DNA from 2 places in the Streptomyces sp. NPDC053673 genome. Region 2 is predicted to be linked to the other one. Evidence: riboswitches for the same ligand, from Rfam matches in the RefSeq annotation. Region 2 holds a riboswitch; the other holds the start of a gene.
The links. A riboswitch is a leader RNA that binds a small molecule or an ion and turns the genes downstream of it on or off. The one in region 2 is predicted to bind glycine.

Region 1: it holds a riboswitch for glycine, as region 2 does, so the genes downstream of both, gcvT (glycine cleavage system aminomethyltransferase GcvT) here and gcvP (aminomethyl-transferring glycine dehydrogenase) in region 2, are expected to answer to the same signal.

The regions. Positions count from the first base shown of each region.
Region 1 is NZ_JBVJKN010000008.1:87,337-90,737, forward strand. Features, by position in the region: gene ACZ6ZQ_RS14385 (AAA family ATPase) at 245-925, opposite strand; glycine riboswitch at 1,053-1,150, shown strand; gene gcvT (glycine cleavage system aminomethyltransferase GcvT) at 1,301-2,416, shown strand; gene gcvH (glycine cleavage system protein GcvH) at 2,473-2,847, shown strand; gene glyA (serine hydroxymethyltransferase) at 2,871-3,401, shown strand, end outside.
Region 2 is NZ_JBVJKN010000022.1:112,028-115,428, reverse strand. Features, by position in the region: gene ACZ6ZQ_RS27215 (DNA polymerase IV) at 1-1,343, shown strand, start outside; partial or broken gene ACZ6ZQ_RS27210 (PRC-barrel domain-containing protein) at 1,508-1,561, opposite strand; glycine riboswitch at 1,750-1,847, shown strand; gene gcvP (aminomethyl-transferring glycine dehydrogenase) at 2,026-3,401, shown strand, end outside.

The DNA.
Region 1 (3,401 bases), on a different contig from region 2:
TCCAGGCCAACGCCCCAGCGCCGGATCCGGGGCAGCACCCCGGCGCCGGATCCGGGGCAGCACCCCGGCACGGGATCCGGGGCAGCGCCCCAGCGCGGGAACCAGACCGGCGCCCCAGCGCCGGATCCGGGGCAGCGCCCGAGCGCAGGGTCCACGGGCAGAGCCCAGCGCGAGAACCAGGGCAGCGCCCCAGCACAGGGTCCACGGGCCGGCGCCCCCGCGCGTTCGGGCGCGGAGACACCGGTCAGACCGGCGCCTCGAAGCCGATGCGGCGCAGCGTTCGCGCCGCATCGCGGTCCAGCAGGACCGCCGAGGCGCAGCCCGCGGGCAGGCGGCCGCGCTGGGCGTCGCGGACCAGGCGGCCCACCGCCCGGCGGTGGCGGGCGAAGGCGTACCCGGAGACTCCGCGGCCGCGCTCCCGCTGGCCCGCGCGGGCGACGTCCGGGGTGACGTCGAGCAGGACCAGATGGAGCGCACGGCCGCGGCGACGCGCCTCGTGGGCCAGCCAGCGCCGTACCCAGGACTGGGTGCCGCAGTCGTGCACGATCACGCTCGCGCCGGAGCGCAGGGCCCGCCAGAGCCCGCCGTAGTGGGCGACCCGGACCAGGGGGCGGTACACGGCGTACGGCAGCAGCCTGGGCATCCGCCGGTCCCAGCGGTCCCTGGTGTCCTGTGAGTCGATCCCGCCGTCCTCGGCCGCGCGCCGTATCAGCGTGGACTTGCCGCTGCCCGGCAGCCCGGAGATCACCACCACGTCTCCCGGGCCGAAGACCAGGCTGCGCGGGCCGCGCCCCGCGCCGTCCCGCAGATCGCGCACGACGGGTGCGGGCGCCGCAGCGCCCAGCAGCCCGCGCGAGCGCACGCCCGGCCGGGCGGGCACTCCCGCCGCCGGGGTCAGATATGCACCGCTCCGCTGCACCGTCATCGCTCTCCCCCTGTCAGGTCACTTCGACCCTGCCCCAGAAGCTTAAAGAAAAGGTAATGACCAACAAGTGATTTGCCGATCGGAGCGCCCGTGCAATGATGTGCCCGCCAACTGCATACCGGCCGCTTGAATCCGCGCGGGAGAGTCCTGGCCACTGTGTGTGCCGGGCGCCGAAGGAGCAAGTCCCTCCCTTGAATCTCTCAGGCCCCGTACCGCGCGCGATGAGGCAGATCTGAAAAGCGGGCCGCAGCTCCTGCGGCTCCACCCAAGGTGCAAGTCATGACCTCCCCCACGTGTGGTCGTGATGAACCTCTCAGGTTTCGATGACAGATGGGGAGGATCGTCCTCGCCAGTCATGCCCTGGGAGCCCCATCCATGAGCAACGCCCCCCGTCTCACCGCCCTCGATGCCCTGCATCGCTCACTGGGCGCGACCATGACCGATTTCGCCGGCTGGGACATGCCGCTGCGGTACGCGAGTGAGCGCGACGAGCACAAAGCCGTACGGACCAAGGCCGGTCTTTTCGACCTCTCCCACATGGGTGAGATCACCGTCACCGGGCCGCAGGCCGCCGCCCTTCTGGACTACGCGCTGGTCGGCAACATCGGCGGCGTCGCCGTGGGCCGCGCCCGCTACACCATGATCTGCCAGGAGAACGGCGGAATCCTCGACGACCTGATCGTCTACCGGCTCGGCGAGACGGAATACATGGTCGTCGCCAACGCCTCGAACGCACAGATCGTCCTCGACGCCCTGACCGAGCGCGCCGGAGGCTTCGACGCGGCCGTACGGGACGACCGTGACGCGTACGCGCTGATCGCCGTCCAGGGCCCCGAGTCCCCCGGCATCCTGAAGTCGCTCACGGACGCCGATCTGGACGGGCTCAAGTACTACGCGGGCCTGCCGGGCACGGTCGCCGGCGTCCCGGCGCTGATCGCCCGTACCGGCTACACGGGTGAGGACGGCTTCGAGCTGTTCGTGGCCCCGGCCGACGCCGAGAAGCTGTGGCAGGCGCTGACCGACGCGGGCCAGGACGCCGGCCTGATGCCCTGCGGCCTGTCGTGCCGCGACACGCTGCGCCTGGAGGCGGGCATGCCGCTGTACGGGCATGAGCTGACCACCTCGCTCACCCCGTTCGACGCGGGTCTGGGCCGGGTCGTGAAGTTCGAGAAGGAGGGCGACTTCGTGGGCCGTACTGCCCTGGAGGCCGCCGCCGAGCGTGCGGCCACCAACCCGCCGCGCAAGCTGGTCGGTCTGATCGCCGAGGGCCGCCGGGTGCCGCGCGCCGGGATGTCCGTCGTCTCCGGCGGCCAGGTGATCGGCGAGGTCACCTCCGGAGCCCCGTCCCCGACCCTCGGCAAGCCGATCGCCATCGCCTATGTGGACGCGGCGCACTCCGAGCCCGGCACCGAGGGCGTGGGAGTCGACATCCGCGGTACTCATGAGCCGTACGAGGTCGTGGCGCTCCCCTTCTACAAGCGCCAGAAGTAATCCCTCCAGCAGCCCCCCATCAGCAGCACTCCCCCGCGTACAGGAGAATTCAGGCCATGAGCAACCCCCAGCAGCTGCGCTACAGCAAGGAGCACGAGTGGCTGTCGGCCGCCGAGGACGGCGTGTCGACGGTCGGCATCACGGAGCACGCGGCGAACGCCCTGGGCGACGTCGTCTACGTCCAGCTCCCGGAGGTCGGTGACACGGTGACCGAAGGTGAGACCTGCGGTGAGCTGGAGTCGACCAAGTCGGTCAGCGACCTGTACTCCCCGGTGACCGGCGAGGTCGTCGAGGCCAACCAGGACGTCGTGGACGACCCGTCGCTGGTGAACTCCGCCCCGTTCGAGGGCGGCTGGCTGTTCAAGGTGCGCGTCTCGGAGGAGCCGAAGGACCTGCTCTCCGCCGACGAGTACACCGACTTCGCCAGCTGACCAGAAACCTTAGGGATCGCGTGATGTCGCTTCTCAACACCCCTCTCCATGAGCTCGACCCGGACGTCGCCGCCGCCGTCGACGCCGAGCTCCACCGTCAGCAGTCCACCCTGGAAATGATCGCCTCGGAGAACTTCGCTCCGGTCGCGGTCATGGAGGCCCAGGGTTCCGTCCTCACCAACAAGTACGCCGAGGGCTACCCGGGCCGCCGCTACTACGGCGGCTGCGAGCACGTCGATGTCGTCGAGCAGATCGCCATCGACCGCATCAAGGAGCTGTTCGGCGCCGAGCACGCCAATGTGCAGCCGCACTCGGGCGCCCAGGCCAACGCCGCCGCGATGTTCGCGCTGCTGAAGCCGGGCGACACGATCATGGGTCTGAACCTCGCCCACGGCGGGCACCTGACCCATGGCATGAAGATCAACTTCTCCGGCAAGCTCTACAACGTGGTCGCCTACCACGTGGACGACGCCACCGGCCAGGTCGACATGGCCGAGGTCGAGCGGCTCGCCAAGGAGTCCAAGCCGAAGCTGATCGTGGCCGGCTGGTCCGCG
Region 2 (3,401 bases):
TGGCGCAGGCCCGGCGGCTGTGTCCGAACGCCGCGTATCTGGTGCCGCGGTTCTCGCTCTACCGGTCGGTGAGCGACCAGGTGATGGAGCTGCTCGGCCGTCTGTCGCCGCTGGTGGAGCCGCTGAGCCTGGATGAGGCCTTCGTCGACCTGGAGGCGGGTGGGGCGGCCCATGACTCGCGATCGGCACGGAAAGCCGGTGAGCGGCTGCGCACGGACATTCTCGGGGGCACGGGACTGACCGGCTCGGTGGGGCTGGCGGGTTCGAAGATGCTCGCGAAGATCGCCTCCGAGCAGGCCAAGCCGGACGGACTCGTCCTGATCGAGCCGGGCACCGAGCGGGAGCTGCTCGGGCCGATGTCGGTCCGGACGCTGCCCGGAGTGGGGCCGGCGACGGGGGAGCATCTGCGGCGGGCGGGCATGACCACGGTCGCCGAGCTGGCGGAGGCGGGCGAGGACGAACTCGTACGGCTGCTGGGGAGGGCGCACGGGGCGGCGCTGTACCGGATGGCGATGGGCTTCGACGACCGTCCTGTGGTCGCCGAGCGGGATGCCAAATCGGTGTCCGTGGAGGACACCTTCGATGTGGATCTGCACGACCGGGTGCGGATCAGGATCGAGGTGGAGCGGCTTGCCGACCGCTGTGTGAAGCGATTGCGCGGCTCCGGGCACTCGGGGCGCACGATCGTGCTGAAGGTACGGCGGTTCGACTTCTCGACGCTGACGCGGTCGGAGACGCTGCGGGGGCCGACGGACGACCCGGCGGTGGTGCGGGAGGCAGCGGCCCGGCTGCTGGAGGCGGTGGACACGACGGGCGGCGTCCGGCTGCTGGGCGTGGGGGTCAGCGGACTGGCCGACTACACCCAGGAGGATCTGTTCGCGCAGGCCGCGGCCGGTGAGCACGCGGACGAGGAGGGAACCGGGGATTCCGAGCACCGTCCTGGGGGCGAGGAGCCGCCGCAGGAGGAGCAGCGGCCTCCGGCCGAGCGGCACTGGGCCGCGGGCCATGATGTGCGGCACGCCGACTACGGAGCGGGATGGGTCCAGGGCAGCGGGCTCGGTCGCGTCACCGTCCGCTTCGAGGAGCCGTGGTCGGTCGTCCCCGGGCGGGTGCGGACGTTCTCGGTGGACGATCCGGCGCTGGAGCCGTCGGAGCCGCTGCCGCTGGTGCGGCAACCGCCGGATCAGTCGTCGTTGCCCGCCAGCCGGCCGAAGTCCCGGTCGGGTATGGAACCCGGGCCGGATGCGGGGCCGGTGCCAGGGGGGTCCGTGGTGGTGTCATCGGAGGTGGGCGGTGGAGAGGCTGCCGGCTTCTCCGGCGGAGCGGGGAGGTCGAGTCCGTAGTGGTGGTACAGCTGCAGCTCCTGCTCGGGGGAGAGATGCCGGCCGACACCGAAGTCGGGAGCGTCCTTGATCAGCGCCCGCTCGAAGGGGATGTGCAAACCGTCGCCCGCGAGTTCGCTGGGCTCCAGGGGGACGAACGCGTCCCGGCTGAACAGGCCCGTGCGTACCGCCGCCCACTCCGGCACCCCCGTCGCGTCGTCGAGATACACCTCGTCCACGGTCCCGATCTTGGCGCCGTTGCGGTCGAACGCCTTGCGGCCGATCAGGCTGCGCGGATCGATATCGGTCTGCACGGTCCCTCCTACAGGTCGCAACGGTTCATGGACACTACGAAAGTGCACATCTGAGGCGTCGGCCACTCGAGGGTTCGGGCCAAGACCTCGCTGGTAGGCTGGCAGGCGGCTGTTGACCCCGTGCGGGAGAGTGCTCCGGTGAAAGTGCCGGAGACGCCGAAGGAGCAAATCCTCCCCGGAATCTCTCAGGCCCCTGTACCGCACGGACGAGGTCACTCTGGAAAGCAGGGCGGGCGTTTGACGGCATCCGCTCTCACCGACGGTGAAAGCCGGGCTGCCCTCAGGGCGGTCCGGTGAAGCTCTCAGGTTGAGATGACAGAGGGGGAGGCCGTCCGGGCACCCGCGCCGTGGTGCCCCTCGCAGGTCGCAATGACCAGGAGGCCTCCGCAATGACCGCCAACCGCATTCCGCTCTCCCAGCTGGAGCGAGGCACCCCCTTCGAGCAGCGCCACATCGGGCCCGACGCCGAGGCTCAGGCGAAGATGCTCGCGCAGGTCGGCTACGGCTCGCTGGACGAGCTGACCGGCGCCGCCGTGCCGGACGTGATCAAGAGCGCCGAGGCGCTCGGCCTGCCCGACGCCCGCACCGAGCCCGAGGTCCTGGCCGAGCTGCGCTCCCTCGCGGACCGTAACAAGGTGCTCGCGCCGATGATCGGCCTCGGCTACTACGGCACGTTCACCCCGCCGGTCATCCTGCGGAACGTCATGGAGAACCCGGCCTGGTACACGGCGTACACGCCGTACCAGCCGGAGATCTCGCAGGGCCGGCTGGAGGCGCTGCTCAACTTCCAGACGATGGTCGCGGACCTGACCGGTCTGCCGACCTCCGGGGCCTCGCTGCTCGACGAGGGCACTGCGGCCGCCGAGGCCATGGCGATGTCCCGCCGCGTCGGCAAGGTCAAGGACGGCGTCTTCCTGGTAGACGCCGACACCCTGCCGCAGACCGTCGCCGTGATCGAGACCCGCGCCGAGCCGACCGGTGTCGAGGTCGTCGTCGCCGACCTCAGCGAGGGCATCCCGGCCGGGATCGCCGAGCGCGGCGTCTTCGGCGTGCTGCTCCAGTACCCGGGTGCCTCCGGCGCCGTTCGCGACATCAAGCCGGTCATCGACCAGGCCCATGAGCTCGGCGCGATCGTCACCGTGGCCGCCGACCTGCTGGCGCTGACCCTGCTCACCTCGCCCGGCGAGCTGGGCGCGGACATCGCCGTCGGCACCACCCAGCGCTTCGGCGTCCCCATGGGCTTCGGCGGGCCGCACGCCGGTTACATGGCCGTCCAGGCCAAGCACGCCCGCAGTCTGCCCGGTCGCCTCGTCGGCGTCTCCGTCGACGCCGACGGCAACAAGGCCTACCGCCTGGCGCTGCAGACGCGTGAGCAGCACATCCGCCGCGAGAAGGCCACCAGCAACATCTGCACCGCGCAGGTGCTGCTCGCGGTCATGGCCGGAATGTACGCCGTCTACCACGGCCCCGAGGGCCTTAAGGCGATCGCGCGCCGCACCCACCGCTACGCCGCGATCCTCGCCGAAGGGCTGCGCGCCGGCGGTGTCGAGATCGTGCACGGCGCGTACTTCGACACGCTGACCGCCCGGGTCCCGGGCAGGGCCGCCGACATCGTCGCCGCCGCCGGTGAGCACGGGGTCAACCTGCACCTCGTGGACGCCGACCAGGTCTCCCTCGCCTGTGACGAGACCACGGGCCGCGCCCAGCTCGCCGCCGTCTGGTCCGCCTTCGGCGTCGAGGGCGACGTCGAGGCGCTCGACGCCAC